4 regions of the Paenibacillus sp. FSL R5-0636 genome follow, and region 3 is predicted to be linked to each of the others. Evidence: predicted binding sites of a transcription regulator. Region 3 holds the regulator's gene; each other region holds the start of a gene.
The links. Region 3 encodes Rex, which represses fermentation and respiration genes when NADH is low (regulators of the CRP and FNR family bind a similar motif). Its sites were predicted from a motif close to TTGTGAAATATTTCACAA; they were not measured.
Positions count from the first base shown of each region.

Region 1: a site for Rex is predicted at 2,662-2,679, ahead of MKX34_RS20635 (polymer-forming cytoskeletal protein). Genes of this name have one in related genera too.
Region 2: a site for Rex is predicted at 1,165-1,182, ahead of adhE (bifunctional acetaldehyde-CoA/alcohol dehydrogenase). Genes of this name have one in related genera too.
Region 4: a site for Rex is predicted at 3,515-3,532, ahead of nirB (nitrite reductase large subunit NirB). Genes of this name have one in related genera too.

Region 1 is NZ_CP150232.1:4,522,302-4,528,699, reverse strand. It holds gene MKX34_RS20645 (LacI family DNA-binding transcriptional regulator) at 1-762, opposite strand, end outside; gene MKX34_RS20640 (peptide ABC transporter substrate-binding protein) at 964-2,553, shown strand; gene MKX34_RS20635 (polymer-forming cytoskeletal protein) at 2,738-3,289, shown strand; gene MKX34_RS20630 (hypothetical protein) at 3,982-4,227, shown strand; gene MKX34_RS20625 (histidine phosphatase family protein) at 4,290-4,907, opposite strand; gene MKX34_RS20620 (LysR family transcriptional regulator) at 5,066-5,971, shown strand; gene MKX34_RS20615 (DinB family protein) at 6,032-6,398, shown strand, end outside.
Region 2 is NZ_CP150232.1:4,997,931-5,004,328, reverse strand. It holds gene MKX34_RS22845 (extracellular solute-binding protein) at 1-852, shown strand, start outside; gene adhE (bifunctional acetaldehyde-CoA/alcohol dehydrogenase) at 1,258-3,879, shown strand; gene pflB (formate C-acetyltransferase) at 4,132-6,393, shown strand.
Region 3 is NZ_CP150232.1:4,718,290-4,724,687, reverse strand. It holds gene dinG (ATP-dependent DNA helicase DinG) at 1-2,596, shown strand, start outside; gene MKX34_RS21495 (redox-sensing transcriptional repressor Rex) at 2,727-3,380, shown strand; gene MKX34_RS21490 (amidohydrolase) at 3,367-4,668, shown strand; gene MKX34_RS21485 (DUF5590 domain-containing protein) at 4,840-5,358, shown strand; gene MKX34_RS21480 (hypothetical protein) at 5,769-6,311, shown strand; gene MKX34_RS21475 (AAA family ATPase) at 6,304-6,398, shown strand, end outside.
Region 4 is NZ_CP150232.1:5,019,107-5,025,504, reverse strand. It holds gene MKX34_RS22925 (hypothetical protein) at 1-185, shown strand, start outside; gene MKX34_RS22920 (helix-turn-helix domain-containing protein) at 310-627, shown strand; gene MKX34_RS22915 (hypothetical protein) at 839-1,564, shown strand; gene ric (iron-sulfur cluster repair di-iron protein) at 1,862-2,557, shown strand; gene MKX34_RS22905 (hypothetical protein) at 2,723-3,418, shown strand; gene nirB (nitrite reductase large subunit NirB) at 3,650-6,073, shown strand; gene nirD (nitrite reductase small subunit NirD) at 6,106-6,398, shown strand, end outside.

The DNA.
Region 1 (6,398 bases), 200 kb from region 3:
GCAAAGCACAGAGAGTTGTTCGAACCTCCCGTTTTTTTCAACGTAACTTCCAATAAACTCATTAATGACAATGGCCTCTTTATAGCCCCCCTCCTGTAAGAATGTATTTAATTTCTCCAAATTGACAACGGTGAATATCGCTTCTTCAGGTAATGGAATACTGTCCTGAATAAAACGGGTGAGGAAAGAGTTATTGAAGCTCTCCATAATTAAACATACCTGTGAAAGGTCCTGTGGTTTTACCTTTTGTAGAGCTGCTCGATAGTTGAAAAGGACCTGCTTAAAGAGTTTATCTTCAATCATGCTGTCGATCAGAATCAAAGGAATTCCTTCTACAAAATGCTTGGAGATCGAATAAAAGGCTTCCTCGCGCACATCGATCAGAAATACAGCCTCCAGCTTTCTTTCTACGATAATATCCAAAGAAGGCTGGTCAACATCAAGTGAATATAGCAGCGTATGGTAACCAGCATTTGTTAACCGTTGTTCCAAGGCATGTATAAATGAGAACTGGGCATGGAGCTTCCAGTGTGGGGTATGGGCTGAGGTGTTAACGAGCACACCTACCAATCCTGTTTTCTGATTCGCAAGTGAACGTGCCGCCAGATTGGGTATGTAGTGTAGTTCCTCGGCAAGCTGAAGAATCTGCTGGCGCGTTTTCTCAGGAATGGTTTGGTTGCCGACACGATTCAGAACATAGCTCACTGTTGCGACGGAGACATTGGCACGAAGTGCGATGTCCTTCATGGTTGTCTTTTTCACCAGTAAATAGCTCCCTTATCCTTGTGATATTTTCTAAAGATTAACATTCTGATCCCAAAGCGTCAATGGGAAGTGAGTGTGCAGTTAGATGACCCTGCTAGGTTCTAGAAATGGAAGAATTGCGGTGAAATTAATCTATCGGAATCAATAGATTCCATGTTATTCTAGTTAATAAAAATAATAGAAATAGGGGAAGTGTCGATGAAAAAATTGCTCCATGTTCTCTTTGTTTTAGTATTACTAATAGGTTTAAATGTAAGTGAAGGGAACACTGCATCTGCTGTACAGGCTAAACAGGTGTTGCGTATTGGTTTTGATTATATTCCTGTAGATCTAGATCCTGCCTCTTCCACAGATAGTAGTACGACTACGGTCATTAAAGGGATATTTGAGGGATTGGTGCGTTTGAATGATGCGGGAGAGGCGGTTCCCGGGATAGCCAAGTCGTGGACAGTCTCCAAGGATGGGAAAACATACACGTTCTCCTTGCGGCCGAGCGCAAAATGGAGTAATCAGCAGCAGGTTAAGGCTTCAGATTTTGAGTATGCATGGAAACAAGCGCTTGCACCTCAGTCTATGAATAGCTATGCATTCAAAATGTTCATAATTGCTAACGCAGAGAATTATCATAAAGGGAAGCTAAAGGAGTCTTCGAAAGTGGGTGTGAAAGCGTTAAATAACGATACACTCCAAGTGACTTTGAATGAAAAAACTTCACATTTCCCGCAGCTTCTCGCGGAAAGTATTTACATGCCAATTAATGCGCAAGTCGCGAAAGCAGATAAGAATTGGGCGTACAATATTAAAACTATGGTTACTAATGGCCCTTTTAAACTGCAACAGTGGGATGAAAATTCGATTCATCTAATTAAAAATCCAAACTATTATGCGGCGCAAGAAATTCGTTTCTCAGAGGTGCATCTACTTCGGCCTAAAGCTGGAACACCTTCGCCAACTATGGCCTACTTAAACAATGAAGTTGACTGGGTAGGGGCAAAAGATGAGCTGATAGATAAGGCTTCTTTAAATTCTGTATTCCCTCAGGAGTTATATGCATTGCCGTATGCTTCTACATATTATTATCAGTTCAATCTAAGCAAAGCACCTTTCAAAAATCTGAAGATACGTAAAGCATTAGCCATGGCAGCTAACCGAGAATCTATCGGCTATGGTACACCTGCTTACGGTTTTATTCCTCGGAGTATTCGTGGTTCCAAGTTGAATTTTAGATCAGAGATTATTGATACACGGTATTTCAAAGAGGATGTAATACAGGCTAAGAAATTACTTCAGGAAGGTTTGAAGGAAGAGGGCTTAACTCAGCTTCCTAGTTTTTCGATTATTATAAATGAAGGTCATGAAGAAATTGCAGAAGCCGTTATTAACAGCTGGAACAAAAATCTGGGCATTACAGTAGGCTTTGAGGTTCAACCCTGGGAAGATCTGCTTGATAATCGTCTTAAGCTGAATTATACAATGGCAAAAGCGGCTTGGGCAGCCGACTATAACGATCCATCGACTTTTTTAGATTATTTCACATCTTGGAGCAGCGATAATGATTCGGGCTGGAGCAGTGCACTTTATGATAGTTATATTAAACAAGCTAGGCTTACATTAGACACTAGCGAACGAAACAAGCTTTATGCAAAAGCTGAAAAAATGCTCATTGACCAAATGGTCATCCTTCCGCTGTATTATTTTTATGCTGATGTTTTGCATAAACCTAACATTAAAAAAGTAAGTGTAGAGTATGATGGTTCCATATCTTTTTCAAGAGGGTATTTAATCTAAAAAATTATAGTAATAAAGACTATGAGGATACTTCCGCAGTTATTGGGAGTGTCCTTTTTGTATGGAATTAATCACCTTTGTGAAACCGCTTCAGATAACGACACAATATTGTGAAAATTTTCACCTGTTTATTAAAAATTTTAATATATAATTAATTTATAATCAAAAACAAGGGGGATTTAAAATGAAGTTATTTAAAATGATGTTAGTAGCAGGCGTCTCGGTTGCAGTCTTGTCTGGTTGTGGTGCGAATAATAATAATGCAACTAATTCAGCGGCTACTACGGCTCCAGCTACAGAGCAAACGGATGCAGTTACTACAGCTTCAATCGTAAATCAAGCAGATGCGTTTACCAAGGCTGTAAGTAAAGATGGAAACTGGATTATTGCCATTCTAAATGATGTGACCATTGCCCAAGATGTTGTTGTTGAAGGCGAATTCCATGATAAAGGGGCCGCAGACGGCGACATCTACCGTAAGATTGCTCTTTATGCCCAAGACGCTGATCACAAAGTTACTGCCAATTACACACTCACTGTACCTAAGTTAACTGTACAAAGTGAAAATTTACGAGTTCAAGGCGGAACCATTAAAGGTGATGTTTATGTAGAAGCGAACGGATTTAATCTGCATGAAACTTCGACTATTGATGGAAATCTTTACTTCGCAAACGAAGATGTGAAAGCAACTGCAGGGATTGAAGGTAAAGTGACTGGGGCAACTGAAGTTAAATAAGTTAGTGATGATTTCGATTAGGTAGAAGTAGAAGGACTAAATAGATAGAATTATCCGGATAGGATAGGCAAAAGGAATCAGTAATGAATGGGCTGACTCATAATGGACTACACCCCATCTAGTTACCATATGAGAGCCAACGGCTTCGAAGTAACAAGTAATGGAGTATTGAAGCAGTGAATTATTGGAGTATGAAGTAATGGAGTATGAAGTAATGGAGTATGAAGTAATGGAGTATGAAACATTGAAGTGTACAGTAGATGGTTTTAACTGTATTTTGTACAACTAAAATGCTCAAAACGCCCGGCCAATGCAAATAGCTGTATTTTGTACATCTATTTTCCTGATTTAATACTCTATAGGCTATTTCTCTAGTTTTTAATTGTATAGAATACACTTAAAGTTAGAATTAGCCCTTGTGGATATCGAATAAGTGTATAGATTGCAGTTATCTTACAGATATATCAAGATAGTGCGCTACAACGGAGTGGTTATCCGAAAGCTACGAATGATTAAGCTTAGCTCATAACCTATCAAGCAAATCACAACAGACCCAAAACACCAGTCAGCGAACCTCCAATAACGGAGAATTGCTGCCTGGTTGTTTTTTTGTGGATGATGAATATATGAACTATTGTTGATTTTCTTCCTATTGACTTATAATATTACTATCACTACTAGGAGGAACACATATGTCTAAGGAGTATTCGCGCACATATATTGAGAGCGTAAAGCTTGAAATGTTAAATAGGTTGGGATTAAAGCAGGTGTTCTTCAAGGAGCAAATAGGGGACAGCCTAATTTTTGAAGCTGTGGGCTTTGATAAAGGGGCAAAACACCGCTTTTGCGTTAGACCAAAGACGAAAACGATTGATGAATTCATTTCAGGCAAATGGATGAAGGTCCGCAGTTTTATAATCAAAAGTGTGGATATTTAATGTTGAACGCTAAAAAGGTAGCCCCGTTAATCGGAGTTACCTTCTTATTTTTTGACCCATAGTCATTGATAATGTGAAGTATCTCCATACAGATCGATGGTTGTATTGTTATCAGTTAGGGTTACTTTACATAATGCAGTAGAGAGAATATCCGGTAACTCCCCTATTTCCTGCAATGATTTATTAAGAAAATAAGCCATAATGACTTTTAAAGTCATCCGATGGGTGACGATGAGCACCTCTAGCCCTACGTTATCGTTTATGATGCGCTCCATTGTCGGCACTACTCTTTCTTCAAGCTGCTTATAAGTCTCACCTGAGGTTAGAGGAATATATAGATCGGGTCTGGTGAAAAAATGGGAATATTGTAAAGGGGATTCTAGTTGTATCTGATCCGTATTCATTCCTTCCCAGCTCCCCATGTTTATTTCCATTAAAGAAACTTGCTGTTGAATAGGTAAACTCCGCTTTCCCCGTAAAATCTGCGCAGTATGCAATGCTCTTGGACTAGTACTAGAATAAATTGCGCCTAAGTTTTCTACTTGCAAACGATCCCTTAACCATTCGGTCTGCTGTTCGCCCAAGGCTGTAAGCGCAGAATTTTGATGCCCTTGCATTCGTTTTTGTAAATTCCATTCTGTTTGCCCGTGGCGGGTTAAGTATAATACTGTCTTTGTCATTAACAAAACCTCCCTTATGAATAGTTGTAAGTATAAGAGAAAAAAATATAAATAAACAATATATAATAGTTAACATCCATAATGTATAGTTATAGTAAATGGCTGAGGATAGATAAGCGGCGATTAGAGATATTATTTTATTAGGTGAGGAAGAAATCATGATGAACTATCATGTATTAAAATTGTTTTATTACGTTGCGATCACAGGTAGTGTGACCAAAGCCTCTGAACGTTTGCATATCAGTCAACCCGCTATATCAGCGCAAATCCGTAAGTTTGAACGGGAGAATCATATTTTGTTATTTGAAATTAAAGGAAAGAGGATGGTGCTCACCCCTTTAGGAAAAAGGTTAATCGAACCTCTTGAGAAGTTTTTTGCCATGGGTGATCAAGTCCAGCAAATCATTGAAGACTATCACAAATTTCCTGAGGGGAATCTGCGGATTGCAGGTAATTATTTGGCAACAAGCATCCTCATTCCCCGGTGGGCGTCATTATTCAAACAATCTTTTCCGGAAGTTAACATTCAGATCACTACTACTAATTCTCATGGAGTCATGGAAAAATTGAATAATTTTGAAGCAGACGTAGCGATTTACAGTGATATGGAGTTTCCTACGCATAATACAGGAGTGTTCGAACATCGGGAGTTATATAGGGACGAGTATGTATTCGTGGTTTCTTCCCATCACCCTTTTGCCAATCAGCAGGTTAGCTTTGAAGAAGTGATGTCTGAAGCATTTATTATGAGAGAAGAGGGCAGTGCAGCCAGAGAGCGGCTTGTCCGGTTGTGTGAAGAAAGAAGTGTACAGCAGCCAACGATTGGGCTTCAATTTAATGGAGTGAATGAAGTTATTCAAGCTGTGATTGCCGGTTATGGAATTAGTTATGTATCCGCTTTGTTGGCGAAACCTTATCTTGATCAGGGAACATTAGCTAATGTAGCAGTAGAAAATGTAGTCTCCAAGCATTCGATATGGATGGGTTACAGAAAGAAGGAACTTCAAGAAAGCTATATGCAGTCGTTTATTACGCTCGTTATGAAACAATTAAGTTTAAAATAATATTAGGAAATTAAAGATAAGCTTATGGTAAACTATGGATAAAAGTTAGGAGGGGTCATAATGGATCAAATCATATTCAAACAACTTAAGTTTGTGCGTAGTGTTACTGTTCGTGCTGTCGAGGGACTTTCTGAGGGAATTTTAGATAGTATTCCAGAAGGTTTTAATAACAATATCCGCTGGAACTTGGGACATATTTATTTGGTGCAAGAGAAGTTTGCCTTTCATTCTGCTAGGGAGCTTATGCAATTGCCGGCAAGCTTTGAACGCTTATTTGCGAAAGGGACTAAACCAGCCGAGTGGAATGAGGAACCGCCAACGCTTGAAGTTTTACTTGAGATGCTTACGGAGCAACCCAAACGGATCCAGGAAGCTTTTCACAATCGCTTAAGTGAGCAAGTAACCCCTCTTACAACAGGAAGTGGAT
Region 2 (6,398 bases), 280 kb from region 3:
GATATGCTGAATACCGCCAAAGGCGTAGCTGATACCAAAAAAGGTATTTCCGGTATTGCTCCAATGGGTAAAGGGAATGAAGCAGGCTGGAACTGGACCAACTTCCTGTTCGAAGCTGGCGGTGAAATTCAGAAGATTGAAGGCGGTAAGGTTGTAGCTACTTTTAATTCTGAGGCTGGGATTAAAGCGCTGGATTTCTACAAGAAACTTAGATGGGAAGCAAACGCGATTCCTCAGGACTGGGCACTGGGCTGGGGTGATGCTGTAGGCGCATTCCAACAAAGTCGTACAGCAATGGTAATGGCTGGATCTGACGGTGTTATTGAGCAAGCGTTGAATCAGGGCGGTCTGAAACCAGAAGATGTACTTACGTATCCAATGCCTGCAATGGAAAAAGGCGGAAAACACACCGGGGTACTTGGTGGTGACTACCTTGTAATCAATCCAAATGCAACACCAGACGAGCAAGAAATGGCATTCCGTTATATTACATTTGATTACTTCTCCGATAAAGGTCTAGAAGCACTGGATGCGGTTCTGCAACAACGTACAACGGATGGTAAATACTTTATTCCGCCGCTCTTAGATTACTATTCTGCAGATTCTGACTTCGGCAAGAAAACGAAAGCTGTGTATGATAAATATACAAATGTATATCAATACAGCCCTGATATTTTAGGTTTGCTGGACGGTAAACCGGAAGCGCAATACAATACACAGGACTACTACGCAACCATGTCCAATGTAATTCAAGAGCTGTTCTCCAAAAAAGGAACAGATTCCAAGACACAGCTTGAAGCTGCTGCCAAAACAGTGCAAGAGAAATTCTTCGACACAATTAAAGTAGAATAGCTAGGAAGAACAGAACCGGCTCCATAGGAGTCGGTTTTTTTATGTTTATATTATTGATATTTTTATAAATCAACACGACGGGGGGCATCCGACTATTTTTTAGAGGCCAATGGAAAAATAGAGTGTCAACAAAATTAGATTTGCTTTTTTAAAATATTTTTGCGAGCAGAAAGGCAGAAAATGGGTATCAGTTCTTGTCTTTTTAAACGCAAACTTTAAATTTAAGGAATAATAAAGCATAAATAATGGAAAAAAAGCTATAATATGATCGAATGAAAGCGCTTTGAAAACAAATCAAAAAAACTTTATACTTTGTGAAAGATTTCACTATACAAGGTGGAAATGATGTGATAAGATAAATGTGTAGAGAAAAACAACCTAAAAATTGACAGGAGGACGAGGGAGATGGCAGTTAAGAACGAAGTCGCCGCCCAAGTTAAACAAACTACCGCTGAAGAGTATATTCAGACTTTAGTGGATAAAGCGAAAAAAGCACATGAGGCATTCATGGCGCTGGATCAAGAGCAAGTTGACACAATCGTTCATGCAATGGCGTTGGCTGGACTCGACAAACATATGTACCTCGCTAAATTGGCTGTAGAAGAAACTGGCCGCGGGGTTTACGAAGACAAAATTACTAAAAACATCTTCTCGACAGAATATATCTGGCACGGAATTAAATACGATAAAACAGTAGGCGTTATTGAAGACAATGCTTATGAAAGCTTCCAAAAAATTGCTGAGCCCGTCGGAATTGTAATGGGTATCACACCGGTAACCAACCCTACATCCACCACGATGTTTAAAGCGTTGATTTCGATTAAGACACGGAACCCTATTATATTCGGTTTCCACCCATCTGCGCAAGAGTGTAGTGCAGCAGCTGCTAGAATTCTTCATGATGCGGCTGTAAAAGCTGGCGCACCTGAGAATTGTATCCAATGGATTGAAATGCCAACGATGGACAAAACAAACGCTTTGATGAACAACCCTGACGTTGCACTTATTCTCGCAACAGGCGGTTCTGCAATGGTAAAAGCAGCTTATAGCTGTGGTAAACCAGCTCTTGGCGTAGGTCCTGGTAACGTACCTGCATTCATCGAAAAGAGCGCGGATATCGATCAAGCCGTAACGGACATCATTCTTTCCAAAACATTTGATAATGGTATGATCTGTGCTTCCGAGCAAGCTGTTATTATCGAAGAACCAATCTTTGATCAAGTGAAAAAGAAAATGATCGCTAATGGCTGCTACTTTGTTAACAAAGAAGAAGCTGCCAAACTTACTAGCGGCGCTATGAACGTTGATAAATGTGCGGTTAACCCAGCAATCGTTGGACAATCCGCAGTGAAAATTGCTGAAATGTGCGGCATTCAAGTTCCTGCCGGCACTAAGATTCTGGTAGCAGAACTTGAAGGTGTAGGCACTAAATATCCATTGTCCGCTGAAAAATTGAGCCCTGTGCTTGCTTGCTACAAAGTTAAAAACGCAGATCAAGGTATCGAACGCGCAGCACAAGTTGTTGAATTTGGTGGTATGGGCCATAGTTCGGCTATCCACTCCAACAACGAAGAAGTAATCATGAAGTTCTCCAACCGTCTGCAAACAGGACGTATTCTCGTTAACTCGCCTTCCACTCATGGTGCGATCGGCGATATCTATAACACTAACATCCCTTCGTTGACGCTGGGCTGCGGATCTTATGGTCGTAACTCCGTGTCGCAAAACGTTACAGCAATTAATTTGATCAACGTGAAAAGGGTGAATCGTCGTACCGTGAATATGCAATGGTTTAAAGTACCTGACAAGATCTATTTCGAAAAAGGCGCTACTCAGTACCTGACCAAAATGCCTGATATCACACGTGTCGCAATTATCACTGACCCAATGATGGTTAAGCTCGGATATGTTGAGAGAGTTGAACATTACCTGCGTCAACGCCAAACTCCTGTAGCGATCGAAGTGTTCTCGGAAGTTGAACCAGATCCATCGACAACTACAGTTGAAAAAGGTACAGCAATGATGAACAGATTCCAACCGGACTGCATCATCGCACTTGGTGGTGGTTCCCCAATGGATGCTGCAAAAGGAATGTGGTTATTCTATGAACATCCAGACGCAGACTTTAACGGTCTGAAACAAAAATTCATGGATATCCGTAAACGGGTTTACAAATTCCCTAAACTTGGAAACAAAGCTAAGTTTGTAGCGATTCCAACTACTTCGGGTACGGGTTCGGAAGTAACATCTTTCGCAGTTATTACCGATAAAACAACTGAACAACACACTAAATATCCTTTGGCTGACTACGAGCTAACTCCAGACGTAGCTATCATTGATCCAGAGTTCGTATATAGCTTGCCAAAAACTGCTGTAGCTGATACAGGTATGGACGTATTGACACATGCCATCGAAGCTTATGTATCTGTTATGGCGAGTGACTACACTGATGGTCTGGCAATTAAAGCAATCCAATTGGTATTCCAATACCTTGAAAAATCGGCGCTTGAAGGCGACAGAGTTGCCCGTGAAAAAATGCATAACGCATCAACACTTGCTGGTATGGCCTTTGCTAATGCTTTCCTGGGTATTAACCACAGTTTGGCGCATAAATGGGGCGGTCAATATCACACTGCTCACGGTCGTACTAATGCGATCCTTATGCCACACGTTATTCGTTACAATGCTAAGAAACCTACGAAGTTCGCTTCGTTCCCTAAATATTCACACTTCGTAGCTGACGAGCGTTATGCAGAAATCGCCCGTATTCTGGGATTGCCAGCTCGCACAACTGAAGAAGGTGTAACTAGCCTGATCAATGCTATTCGCGATATGAACAAAAAACTGGGTATCGAAGAATCCTTCCAACAACTGGGCTTTGATCCTAAGGATTTTGAATCCCGTGTAGATTACTTGGCTGACCGTGCATTTGAAGATCAATGTACAACTGCCAATCCTAAGCTGCCACTGGTATCTGAACTTGCAGATGTGTACCGTAATGCTTTCTACGGAAGATTTGATAATTAATATTTGGTTAAGTAGATAATAGGATGGTTGTGGACTAGATATAAGTGACAAATATCACCGGAAAGGTGATATTTGTCACAGTCTATTTATAGAAAATAAACTAAAATGTTTATATAAACAACGGTCCCATACATGGAACAATGATTGTGAATTTTCGAACAACCATATCTTTCTTGGGATCACGAGACACGGGATCAACCTTCAAGCCCGCGATCTCTACAAATATTATAAATATAGATGGAGGGATTTAGCATGTCGGTGATTGAAAAAGATGTACAAGAAGTGAAATCCGGTTGGAGAAGTTTTACAAAAGGTAAATGGTCCAGAAAAGTTGACGTTAACAACTTTATCGCAAGTAACATTAAGCCTTATGAAGGAAACGAAGAATTCCTCGTAGGACCTACTAGTAACACAACTGAACTATGGAAGATTATTTCCCAATTGAGCAAGGAAGAAAGAGAAAGAGGCGGCGTATGGGATGTTTCCCTAGATACTGTCTCCACAATCACTTCACATGCTCCAGGCTACATTGACAAAGACAAGGAACAAATTGTAGGCGTACAGACTGACGCTCCTTTCAAACGTTCCATCCAGCCATTTGGCGGGATCAAGATGATGGTTGATGCTACGAAGGCTTACGGCTTCGAGCTTCCACAAAACATCGTTGACATGTTTACGAACATTCGCAAAACGCATAACCAAGGCGTATTTGATGCATATACACCAGACATGAGAGCTGTGCGTAAATCCGGCGTAATTACAGGTCTTCCTGATGCTTACGGCCGCGGACGCATCATCGGCGACTACCGCCGCATTGCTCTGTACGGTATTGATTTCCTCATTAAAGACAAAAAACAACAACAAACTGAGCTTGAAGTTGATTCCATGACTGAAGATATTATTCGTTTGCGTGAAGAGCTGTCCGAGCAAATTCGTGCACTTGGCGAATTGAAAGAAATGGCAGCCGCTCATGGTATGGATATTTCCAGACCAGCGACCAACTTCAAAGAAGCTACTCAATGGGTATACTTCGGGTATCTGGCAGCAGTTAAAGAGCAAAATGGTGCAGCGATGTCCCTAGGCCGTGTGTCCTCTTTCTTGGACATCTATGCAGAACGCGATATTGCTGAAGGTACTTTGACTGAAGAACAAGTACAAGAAATCGTCGATCATTTCGTAATGAAACTGCGTATCGTGAAATTCTTGCGTACACCTGACTATAATGATCTGTTCTCCGGTGACCCAACATGGGTAACTGAATCCATCGGTGGTATGGCTGAAGACGGAACAACTCGTGTTACCAAGAACAGCTTCCGTTTCTTGAACACCCTGTACAACTTGGGTCCAGCTCCGGAACCAAACTTAACTGTACTGTGGTCCGAAAAATTGCCTGAAGCCTTCAAAAAATATTGTGCTAAGGTTTCCATTGAAACTAGTGCAATTCAGTATGAAAATGACGATGTAATGCGTCCATACTGGGGTGAAGATTATGCGATTGCTTGCTGCGTATCTCCAATGCGTATCGGTAAACAAATGCAGTTCTTCGGCGCTCGTGCCAACCTGGCAAAAGCATTGCTGTATGCTATCAATGGTGGTATAGACGAAAAATCCGGAGCACAAGTTGGACCGGAATTCCCAGCGATCACTTCTGAATATCTGGATTATGACGAAGTAATGAAACGTTTCAAACCGATGATGGAGTGGTTGGCTAAAACTTATGTTAACACTTTGAACATCATTCACTATATGCATGACAAATATTCTTACGAACGTATCGAAATGGCGCTGCATGACCGTGACATTCTGCGTACGATGGCTTGTGGTATTGCTGGGCTGTCCGTTGCAGCTGACTCACTAAGCGCAATTAAATACGCCAAAGTAAAACCTATTCGTAACGAACAAGGTATTGCGATCGACTTCGAAACCGAAGGCGAATTCCCTTGCTACGGTAACAATGACGATGCTGTAGACAGCATCGCAGTAGAATTGGTTGAAACCTTCATGACTATGATCCGTAAAAACAAAACATATCGTGATTCTGTGCCAACTCAATCGGTACTGACCATTACTTCGAATGTAGTGTACGGTAAGAAGACAGGTACTACACCTGACGGACGTAAGAAAGGTGAACCTTTCGCACCGGGTGCTAACCCAATGCACGGACGTGACAAGAAAGGCGCCTTGGCTTCCCTGAACTCTGTAGCTAAACTGCCTTACTCTGATGCACAAGATGGTATCTCTAACACGTTCTCCATCGTACCTAAGGCACTTGGTAAAGACGAGGATTCCCGTAAGTCTAACCTGGTACACATGATGGATGGATACTTCCATAACAACGCTCAGCATTTGAATGTTAACGTATTTAACCGTGAACAGCTGATGGACGCTATGGAGCACCCAGAGAACTATCCACAATTGACTATTCGTGTATCCGGCTATGCAGTTAACTTCATCAAGCTGACTCGCGAACAACAAATGGATGTAATCAACCGTACATTCCACGGTTCGATGTAATTTGT
Region 3 (6,398 bases):
CGCTTTCGACTTCCATTTTTTACAAAATGCTTTAGATCGTTGTGGTTATTTGCCATTTCAAGGGCGGATTTTGGATACGATTGATTTTCTGAAAATTTGCTTTCCTTCGCTCACATCTTATCAGCTAGGCTCTGTCAGTGCTCATTTTGGAGTGACACATGATCGTCCGCATCAGGCAGATAGTGATGCACTTGCGACTGCTTTAGTGCTGTTGAAATGTCTGGAGGAGCTCTACGAGCTGCCGCTGCTTACGATCCAGAGACTCTGTGAGCTGTTTACCGAAGAGGATAGTGATCTGGGCTGGTACTTTGATGGTCTGCTGCGAGAGCGGGAAGCGGAGACGCTACAGCCCGAAGGTGATCTGACTTTCTATCGTCAATTAGCGCTTGCAGTAGGAGACTGGACGGAGTTAGCGCCACCTAGAGATGAGCAGGCTGAGAATCCGCTAGCGAATTTATCTTTTACTGATTATATGGACGAAGTAACCAAACGACTTAAAGACACATTACCGCAGTATGAAAGCCGGGAAGCTCAGGATATTATGATCAATGAGGTGATGACGGCACTTGCCGAAGACAAACACCTACTGATCGAAGCGGGTACAGGAACCGGTAAATCGCTCGGTTATTTGTTGCCTGCCATTTATCAAAGCGTTCGCACCAATGAAAAAGTCATGGTCAGCACTCATACCATTAATCTGCAGGATCAATTGCGCGAGCGGGATATCCCTTTGTTAACGCAGGTAGTTCCTTTTCCGTTTAAAGCTGCTATTTTTAAGGGAAGAGGACATTATTTGTGTCTGCGTAAGTTTGAGCATAAAATTAATAAAAAGGACTTTATAAGCCCAAGGGAAGATGCGCTTACTGCCGCTCAGATGATTGTATGGCTCACTCAAAGTGAATCAGGGGATGATGAAGAGCTGAATTTAAGCGGCCGGGGCGGTGATTTCTGGGAGACGGTGGCAAGCGATACCGATTCCTGTCTGGGCCGTTCCTGTCCGTGGTTCCGCAAATGTTATTATCATAGGGCCAAGCATGAAGCTGGGATTGCTGACGTGGTTATTACGAACCATTCCAAGCTATTCGCAGATGTTAAAGCTGGGCACCAGCTGCTTCCGGCTTACGAGCATCTTGTCATTGATGAAGCACATCATTTAGAAGATGTGGCTGGTAAACATCTTGGCATGCATATGAAGCATTTCACTGTGGCACACACGTTATCGCGACTGTATAAAGATAGCCGAAACGGACAGCTTCCTGCTCTGCGCCAGATCTTACAGTCGTCAGGCAGTGAAGAGGCTTCAGAATGGAGCGGAGTCATTGATCGGATCTACCCGGATCTGCTTACCGTCAAAGAAACCTGGGATGCACTCAGCGACAAGCTGTTCAGCCTTTTGCCGGAACGCAGTGATGCAGCAGCAGGGGAAGCGGGACAACTGGTTTTGCGTTTGCTTCCCGCCCGTAAGCCGAAGGATTGGGATGAATTAGTTGCGCTTGAGAACACTATGAATCTGACGTTAAGTGACATCATCCGTAAGGGTGATAAAATGCTTAATGAGATGCGTGACCAGGAAAGCCAATCCTCAGCAGACAGTCTTGTTACTGATATTAGCGGTTTATTTAAGGATTTGGCTTCCATACGTGAGCAAGTAAGATTCTTTATGGGGCTGAATGACGATAATGTAGTATATTGGCTGGAGGCAAATGGAAATTACCGCAGCAAATCACTGCAGATGTATGCCGTCCCTGTGGATGTTAGCAGCCAGCTTAAAGAGTTGTTCTTCGATAAGAAAAAAAGCATCGTGCTTACCTCGGCGACGCTGTCTGTAGATAAATCTTTTCAGTTTATGATTGATAATCTCGGACTTAACGAAGCTGCGGAAGAGGGACGTCTAATGACCTCACTCCTTCCTTCTCCCTTTAAGTATCGCGAGCAGGCGCTTCTAGTTATACCGCGTGATTTTCCTAGTGTGAAGGGCAGTGTGGGCGATGCTCGATTTGTCGATACACTCGTACAGTCGTTAGCAGAAGCTGCCAAAACAACACGTGGGCGGATGCTGGTTCTGTTTACTTCTTATAAAATGCTGCGTCAGGTATATGATCCGCTTAAAGAGGCTTTGGCCTCACAAGAGATTACGGTGCTTGGTCAAGGCGTGGAAGGTGGCAGCCGGAGCAAGCTGATCCGCCGCTTTCAGGACAGTGCAGCATCCGTTCTGCTGGGGACGAGCAGCTTCTGGGAAGGTGTAGATATTCCAGGTGAAGCACTGACTTGCCTGGCCATCGTGAGACTTCCGTTTCAACCGCCGAATCACCCGTTGGCGGAAGCGAAGTCGGAGTTATTGCAGGCTCAGAAGAAGAATCCGTTCATGAAATTGTCTGTTCCTCAAGCGGTTATTCGCTTTAAGCAGGGATTCGGAAGACTGGTTCGCACGGCGCAGGATCGCGGAATAGTTATTGTTTATGATACAAGGGTTATTGAATCTCATTACGGGAAGTATTTCCTTTATTCATTGCCTGGTCCCAAAATGGAGCATATGCTGACTGATCAAATGGTCCCCCGCATAGCGGAATGGCTAGAGGATGGCGGCGCTTCTTAAAATGCTCGTCTTCAGTTTAGCTCCTCCTTATCCTTAAGGGCGGTAAGTTACAGTACCGCCCTTAATAAGGAGAGGTATACGTTTGAATATGGATTTTCACAAGAACATTACTATTTTTAGGAGGAAAAATATGAAATCGGATAAAATATCAGAAGCCGTTGTTCGCAGACTACCTGTGTATTTGCGTTTTTTGAATGATCTCCAGAATCGCGAAATATTAACAGTTTCCTCTCAGGAACTTGGACAAAAGCTTGATCTTAATCCCGCACAGATTCGTAAGGATTTAGCGTATTTTGGTGACTTCGGCAGAAAAGGTATTGGCTATGATGTAACGTATCTTATTGAGAAAATCCGTCATATCCTGAAGCTGGATCAACAGCTTAATGTAGCTTTAGTTGGAGCAGGTAATCTCGGACATGCCTTGTCTAATTACAATGCATATCTCAAAGATACTATGAAAATCACCGCTATATTTGATTCGTACGCTCCTAAGGTTGGACGTAAGATCAACTCCCTTACTGTGCAACCAATGGATGAACTAGGCAGCACGATTCGTGAGCAAGGTATTCGCATTGCCATTATTACCGTACCTGATTCAGAAGCTCAAAATGTAGCAGATATTCTCATTTCTTCTGGGATTGAAGCAATTTTGAACTTTGCCCCTGTGATTCTGAAGACACCACCGAATATCCGGGTGCATGCAGCTGATTTTACAACTGATCTGCAAAGTCTTGCGTATTACTTGCGGGATGGAAAGGAAGAAAGCGAACATGAACAACAATAAAACGATAATTAAGGGCGGGTATTTTCTGACTCCGGGAACGGATGAGCCGGTTCTGAGTGGATATATGACTATTGAAGATGATTTAATCACTTACATAGGAAAAGAAGAGCCTCAGATGGAAGCTGGAGTGCAAGTGGTTGATGGCAGCCGTCTGCTGTTCATGCCTGGACTTGTAAACACACATGGTCATGCGGCGATGTCTTTGCTGCGTGGATATGGAGATGATTTAGCGCTACAAGTGTGGCTTCAGGAGAAGATGTGGCCGATGGAGGAAAAGTTCACCGGTGATGATGTATACTGGGGAACCTCCTTATCTGTATTGGAAATGCTGAAGGGTGGAACTACGACCTTCCTCGATATGTATGATCATATGGACCGAGTAGCTGAGGTAGCTGAGTTATCAGGTATCCGTTCCGTATTGATGCGTGGTGTGATCGGGTTATGTCCAGAGGATGTACAGAATCACAAGCTTGCGGAAGCGATTTCTTTTGCCCGTAACTGGCATGGAAAGGCTGACGGTAGAATTACTACTATGATCTCGCCGCACGCCCCTTATACTTGCCCTCCGGACTTCCTGGTTAAGTTCGTGCAGGCAGCGCATGATCTGGATTTACCGATGCATACGCATATGTCCGAAACGAAACGTGAAGTGGAACAAAATGTGGCGGATTACGGGTTGCGTCCTGTAGCTCACTTAGAGAAGCTTGGAATGTTCACACGTCCCTCGATAGTTGCACATGGTGTTCATTTAAATGATGAAGAGATTGAGATCTTGGCTCGCCATAATGTGGGTGTCTCTCATAATCCGGGCAGTAATTTGAAGCTGGCTAGCGGAGTGGCTCGGGTTACTGATCTTCTAAAAGCTGGTGTGAAGGTGTCTCTTGGCACGGATGGCGCGGCAAGCAACAATAACTTGGATATGTTTGAAGAGATGCGGCTTGCAGCTCTCATTCATAAGGGTGTCAGCGGTGATCCAACGGCTGTTCCAGCTCCAGAAGCTCTACGTATGGCTACAGAATATGGCGCCCAGTCCATCTTTTTAAATAATGTAGGTAGACTTGCTGTTGGGATGAAAGCTGATTTCATTGCAATTGATATAGATCAGCCGCATTTGCTGCCACACACAGATCTGTTGTCTCATGCAGTTTACTCTGCTAGCGCTAAGGATGTTGAGCATGTGTGGGTGAATGGTAAACAGGTCATCAAGCATGGACAATGCTTAACCCTGGATGAGGAAGCTATCCGGCGTAAAGCGCAAGAAGCCTTCGAAGGTTTATTGAAGCGTTAAGTCTGGAGAATAACGAATAAATAATAGGCTGCGACTTTTTGCTTTTAGCAAAAGTTGCGGCCTTTTGTACATTTTAAGGCTGGGAAAGCTAGAAAATTATGAAATTTTGGATAAACACGCGGGTGTGTTATATAATCAAAAAAGATATATTACTAGAAAGGGAGCTGTACCTTGAAGAAAAGGAAAAAATGGATCCTCCTGGGGTCAGTTCTGATTCTGCTCCTGGGGTTTGGACTTATCCAGTTCTATGCCTATATTATGAAAGATCAATGGAACGAGCAGGATATCGCCAAGGATGTTGCCAAAACCAGAGCGGGTCTAACAGAGGTAACCAAAGCACAAAAATCGGTTTGGGATGAAAATGCAGTGTACTGGGTTTTAACAGGAAAAAATGAAGCCGGGACTGCTCTTATGGTCTGGGTCCGCTTTACGGTAGATGGAAAATTTGCTGAAGGCGACGACGCAGTGTTTGCTGAGGAACTAAGTAAAGGAACCTCAGAAGCCCAAATACGCGGCATTATCAAAGCTGATCTTCCGGACATAACGATTGAACGCTTGCTGCCGGGAGTATATAACGGAGAGTATGCTTGGCAGCTTTTTTATAAACAGAGCGGTCGGTATTATTATCAATTTTATCGGTTTTCGGATGGGTCCCGAATGGGTGAAGGTTACAGTTTACCTAAAAGTTAAGCCGAACATAAGGAAATTAAGGGTGGCAATGTAAACAAGCGAACTTATTATAAGTTCGCTTGTTTACATTTATTTGATGTACAAAAGTGATATACTAAGTGATATACTGAATGGGTGGTTATCACCGAATATTCTCTTAAATTCACATACAAAAATAGGCCGATTGATTAAAAATCAAGGCCGATTTTGTCGAAAACGAGGAATATATTTGGTATTGATGGAAATATTTAAAAAATTAAATTTTAAATATATTCACATTTATTTTGAAATTAGTATATACACCTGTGATATACTACTACTTGTAATTAGAACAGCAATAAGAGACTTCAGTCTCTCTGATGAGCTCTCAAGTAGCTATAAATTATTATACTGAGCTTTATATTTTGTCATCTTTGAGAGGAGGACGTTTCTTGAAATTACGTCTTGTACCTGTGCTGATAACGTCTCTACTGTCGGCTACTCTATTGTTTGGTGGCTTCTTTTTGTATCGTCAGTTTGCAATGCAGGAACCACTTCAGAAGATTGTATCTCAATATGAGGGCGTCAATAATTCTCATATCAGTATTAACCGCAATGAGGTCACTTTGAAACTTGATCTCCAGCCAGGCACGAAATTACGTGAACTGGTTCAGTACGTCTCCAAAGAAGGAAAATCGATGATTGATGGACGTACACTGAAACTTGATGTAGAACAGAACTCCAGTGAACTGCTGGATGAATACTGGGATAAAGCGATGTTCTCTGTAGCTGAAGCCATGGAGAGCCGTAAATATACACTTATACCCACAGAACTTGATGGACTCAAAGCGCAATATCCGCAATATAAAAATGTGATAGCCTCAACAGAAATTGACGACAATAATGTCTATGTAAGCTTGAGTAATGGAAAAGAAAGCAAATTTATTATTTTGCCGCGCAAACCTGCGACATTGGGGGTATGGAATAATGCCTAAATACCTTAAAGAAATTCTAATTGGATTTGTTCCTGTCTTGTTTATTTTTATTGCTTTTCTAGGCATTAATATATTCCCGATTGTAAT
Region 4 (6,398 bases), 300 kb from region 3:
CACAGCAAGAAGGGAATGAAGCCTTGCGAAAAGCGCTTGCCCTAACGGTTTCTGCGGAGGAAGCAGGGGATATTTCCGATGACACAGTTCTCGGCGTACTCTCCTTATTCGGAAATGATGACTTGGCGCAAATCGTGACAGAAGCGATTGCTCAAAGGGAATCTAAAGCACATACAGGGGATTGACAACGAGGATATAATGATAATGTCAGATGAACTTTTTTTAGTAAACGATGTTCATCAGGGATGAAATGTGTTAATATTATATATACTAACTAATAGTAAGTTTCGCTAGTGAGAGGTGAGAACAATGGAAGAACATCAAATTTCGATGTGTCCCAGATTTGAGACAGCCTTCTCTTTCTTAGGCAAACGTTGGAATGGACTTATTATTCAGACATTGATGAGTGGACCGAAGCGGTTTAAAGATATTTCCGGCCTCATTCCTTCAATGAGCGATAAGATGCTGTCCGAGCGGATGAAGGATTTGGAAGGTGAGGGTATCCTGGTTAGACATGTATACCCGGAAACACCTGTACGTATTGAATATGAACTAACAGACAAAGGCCGTGCTCTGGAGCCTGTTATGCAGCAGATTCAGTCTTGGGCTGAGAGCTGGGTAGAGTAGAAATCAAAGTCGTGTTGTGGCCCTTTTTCCTGAAGAACGGAGGAGGGCTTTTCAATTTTTAAATAAAAACCTTGCACAGATCGAAAAAATCTGTAATATAATAGAAAAAACGTTGTATGTTCCTTGAATGGAAACGCTTGCAATATTGGTTTTTGCTCAAATCTACTCAGCTGGAGTACAGGCATAGCAAAACTATTAGGAGGCGAGGGAGATGAAGACCACCCTGTTTTCCCGGGAAATAACGTATGGAAAAAAGGATGTTGCTGAGCTGGAGAACGCTTCGATCAAAGTACAGCTCATCTATGACAAGACGTTGTTCATGCTGCATAGCCATCTTCCAGATTCCTTATGGGATGCGTGGATTGGTGTGCCTTACAGCATTATCTCTTCACTCTACAAAGGCAACAATGATAGCGGAACTATTTTTCAAAAATGGATTCAAAGTCCTTCTGGCTGGAAATGTATCGGTTGTGAACGGCATTGCCTGGAGTCGACGGAACCTCTTCAAGAAGTGAATATGGCAGGTAATCAACGACAATATAAGTTTCATAATGGCATTCGCCAGAGCATGGTGCTACAAGCCTTAATTTGGTCCATGTACGAGAATACCGTATTATTTAAACCCTTTTTAGGGGATGAGCCTTTTTTTGATGAAGATGATTTGCATACGATATCCTCTTATTTCGTGCCAACTTATCTTAACGATCTACGTCTACTGGAGCAGTCTAAGCCTTGTAAAGAGTACAAAGATCAGAATATACAGATTTATCAGGAATGGATATCCGCCCCTGACCTTGTCCTCAAATGGAATGGTGGCCTGACAGAAGGCAGATGGATGACCGGTGTTTATATGGATCACTCCCGCTTTGCTGGTTTAGGACCTTATTTAAAGGACGCAAAGGGTAAGCGAACGTATATGCAGGCTTATGTTCAATAAAAGATACAGATTTGGTGTGACCGAATAGATAAATGTAAGACAAATAACATTACTGTTGCCCGTGTGGTAAACAAAAGACAGGTCGATTGTGGGGATTTATCTCCATGATTGACCTTTTTCGTTCAACAAAGAGATACAATTTTCGTGAGTACAATCACAAGTCAAAACTCCTTTCAGGGTTAAGGTGAACAGGTAGAAAAGATTTTTTCAGAACCTGATCACATATCCCGAGGAGGAACTATTATGGAAACTAAACAACCTAATGATAGAATTTCGGATTTACAGCATAAGCAATCGGTGCAACCTGGATTTACTCCAGATGCCCTGGTAAAAGATATTGTGCTGCAATTCCCAAAAGCTGCGGATTATTTCAAGTCTAAACGGATTGATTTCTGCTGTGGAGGCGCCAAACCTCTTGCTGAAGCAGCTGTAGAGCGTGGACTAGATCAAGAGATGATCATTAGTGATCTCAACAAGCTGTTCGAGGAATATCCGGTACCACAAGAAGAACTCGCATGGAACACAGCACCTTCTGCAGAGTTAATCGAGCATATCGTGAGTAAACATCACCATTACCTGCGGGAAGAGCTGCCCCTGATTAGCCAAAATGTAACTAAGGTATACCGGGTTCATGGCGGAGATTCACCTCATTTAGAAGAGTTATATAGCTTGTTTAATACACTTAAGGAAGATTTGCTTCAGCATACAGCTAAAGAAGAGGAAGACGAGTTTCCAAAATTATTAGCGTATGATGCCAATCCAAGTGAAGAAGGGCTGACCACACTTCGCGAGGCATTATTTGAACTTGAGAGTGAACATGACACAGCAGGCGATATATTGAGACAAATGCGCAAAATAACAGATGATTTCACCCCACCGGCTCATGCTTGTACAACCTATCGTTTGACTTATGCCCGGCTAGAGGAGCTGGAGAGCATGACTTTTGAACATGTTCATCTGGAGAATAATATATTGTTCCCTAGATTCCAGTAGAAAAAATGAGTTTTCAAAGAGTCCCTTAGGGGACTTTTTTTATATTTGAGAACAAAGCTTATTTACGTTATTCTTAAATAGACAGTATGCATAACTTACTACAAGCCTGAGACGCTGTGTGGTCATTAGGCGGGACAAGGCGGTGTCACTATGCCCACGAAATATATGTGGAGGTTGTTACTAGGATTAGTCATCGTACTCATAATGGGTGGATGTTCGACTCTTGCTGACGTTAATAATGAAGGGAATAATGGCTTAGCAGGATCAGACGGGCCTACGCTTTCGCTTATCGTTGCGGGAAATGACTTGCTGACCAACCCTTTGGACAAGCAGCTTAGCGAGAGCTACAGAAAAGGGATAACGATCTTTGACCTACTGAAAGGTAGTGGGAAGGCCACCTTTTCTGAGGATAACACAAGCATTCTAACGGTAAATAATATTTCACTCAGTCCAGGAATGAATTGGGAGCTGCAAATGGATGGGGAGACCATTGGATCTGAGGATTGGGGTCGAACCGTCGGGCATGAATCAAAATTAGTAATTACGGCGATGTCTAAGGAACAAGAGGAACCCCTTCAAATTGTGTTGTTGACCGTGAATGGCGGAAGTGAGCAAGTGAATTTGAATCATTCATATGTTATGGGATTTACTGAAGATTTAACAGTGAGAGGTTTGTTGAAGAACAGCAGTGTGGTGCAGTTGACCGAAGACAACAAAAAGGTGTTATCCATTGGTGATTATACTCCTCTTAGCAATGAAGTTTGGAAGATGAAGGTGAATGGGAAGCAACTGCTTGAGAATGGAATGGACATGAAGCTTAGAGTGCAGGATGAATTGGAGATTTTATTGGCTATACGTTAAAAAAAGTACATAAATGCCAGATCTACGGTTATTCAGAACCTGTGATCTGGCTTTTTTTATTAGAATTTAGAACCTAACAAAGTTGTCTTATTTTTTATGTGAAAATATTCACATTTAATGTGACTGTAATCACAATCTCTCTTAAATTTTGAAATGTATAATTTCATTATGTAGAAGATAAGTTGAAGCAAAGTTCAACAAGAACGGATAAGACTGAGGAGGCACCTAACTATGGCAGCGAAGAGAGAAAAATTAGTATTAGTCGGCAACGGTATGGCAGGCATAGGTACGCTAGAGCAAATATTGAAGCTAGGTGGAGCTTATGACATTACGGTCTTTGGAAGCGAACCTCACCCCAATTATAATCGGATCATGTTGTCCTATGTTCTCGAAGGCAGCAAAACCATCAATGATATCATCCTAAACGACTGGAACTGGTATGAAGATAACAACATTACCTTGCATACAGGAACAACAGTTACGCGAATTGACGAGCATTCCAAGCAAGTAATTGCGGATAACGGTATGGCTGTTTCTTACGATAAAGTGATTATTGCAACGGGTTCGAATTCATTTATTTTACCTGTACCTGGTTGTGATAAGGAAGGCGTAGTGGGTTTCCGGGATATTGCAGATTGTGATGCGATGCTAGCTGCGGCTAAACAATACAACAAAGCGGCGGTAATCGGCGGAGGCTTACTTGGATTGGAAGCGGCAAAGGGTCTTGTGAACCTTGGCATGGACGTTACTGTAGTGCATCTGATGGAAGATCTAATGGAGCGCCAGCTTGATCGTAATGCCTCCTCTATGTTGCAAGCTGAGCTAGAGCGTCAAGGCGTGAAATTTGCCATGGGCAAACAAACAGTAGAATTGACAGGGGAACAGAGAGTAAGTGGTTTACAATTTAGTGATGGCACTACACTTGCAGCTGATTTTGTAGTTATGGCTGTAGGCATCAAACCGAATATAACTGTGGCAAAAGAAAGCGGAATTGCTGTTAATCGTGGGATTGTAGTGGACGATTATTTGCAGACCTCTATGCAGAATGTATATTCCATTGGCGAATGTGCCGAACATCGCGGAGTTTGTTACGGATTAGTAGCGCCGCTCTTCGAGCAGGGTATGGTTCTAGCTAAACATCTCTGCGGAAGCGATACAAATCCATATGAAGGTTCTGTTGTCTCCACCAAATTAAAAATTTCCGGTGTGGATGTATTTTCTGCAGGTGAGTTTATGGATTCCCCTGAGCACACTGTAATCTCAAGCAAAGATGAATGGAAGCGAACCTATAAGAAAATTCTGCTCAAAGACAATGTCATTGTTGGTGCAGTCCTGTTCGGGGATGTGACGGAATCGGCTAACCTGCAAAAGTTAGTAAAACAAGGTGCTGTAATGACCGATGAGATTTATACAGAGGTCATGGGTACGGGCTGCTGCGGAAGCGGAGCCAAAAAGAGCACATCTGTAGAAGCTATGGCGGACGAAGAAATCGTTTGTGGCTGTAATGGGGTTACGAAAAAAGCGATTGTGGATGCGGTCATAGAAAATGGTTTTACTACTGTGGACGAGATCAAAGCATGTACAGGAGCGACGCGTTCTTGCGGAGGTTGTAAACCGGTTGTAGAACAAATTTTACAATTTGTCCTGGGTGATAGTTTTGAACAGTCTGCCAAGCAAGGTATCTGTAGCTGTACAACGCTTAGCCGGGATGAGATTGTTGCTGAGATTACAGCTAAAGGTCTTAGTACTACTAAAGAGGTTATGCATGTACTGGGTTGGAAACAAGAGGAAGGCTGCTCTATATGCCGTCCGGCGATTAACTATTATCTGGGGATGCTAAATCCGGATACACATCAAGATGAGAAGGAATCACGTTTTGTTAATGAACGTATGGGAGCCAATATTCAGAAAGACGGAACCTATACCGTTATTCCACGCATGTACGGCGGGGTAACGACACCAGAGGATTTGAAGAAAATCGCTGATGTCTCCCTTAAATATGATGTAAAAGTTGTGAAGGTGACTGGTGGGCAACGCCTGGATCTAATCGGGGTGAAAAAAGAGGATCTGCCGAAGGTATGGGAAGAGCTCGATATGCCATCAGGTTATGGTTATGCCAAATCGCTACGTACGGTTAAGACTTGTGTGGGTTCACAGTTCTGCCGTTTCGGTACACAGGATTCGCTGGGAATGGGCGCGCTCATAGAACGTAAGTATGAACGTCTTGATTTTCCTGCCAAGTTTAAAATAGCTGTCAACGGCTGCCCACGTAACTGTGCGGAATCCTGCACGAAGGATATTGGCATCGTCGGTAATGACGGCGGTTGGGAAGTGTTTATCGGTGGTAACGGTGGGATCAAACCACGGATTGCTGATTCCTTCTGCAAAATTAAGACCGATGAAGAGTTGATCGAAGTGTGCTCCGCTGTGATGCAATATTATCGTGAGACCGGTAATTATTTGGAGAGAACCTCCGAGTGGGTTGAGCGTATGGGACTTGAGCAGATTCAAATGGTCATTTTGAATAATGAAGATAACCGCAAAGAGCTGGCCGCACGGATTGACTTTGCTCTGACTCAGGTGACGGATCCTTGGAAAAAAATGCTCAATGACAGTAGCACTCGTACTGCGCTTTTTGAAGAAACAAGAGTCTAGCGGATATAACGCACACAGAAGGGGAGAGACCAATGAATAAGACCACACAAACGTATGCAATAGGCTCAGTACAGGATTTCCTGCTGCAGATTGGCCGTGTAGTGATTGCTGGAGATGTTGAACTGGCTGTATTTCGTGCCTCTGACGGAGCCATTTATGCAGTAGAGAATCGTAGTCCTCATCCTAAGGGTGGCCCGCTTGCGGAAGGGATCGTGTCAGGTCACTATCTGTACGATCCGCTGTACGATTGGAAAATCGATCTGCGCACGGGTGAGGTGCAGGCACCAGACCAAGGTAGTGTTGTGACTTATCCAGTCACACTGGA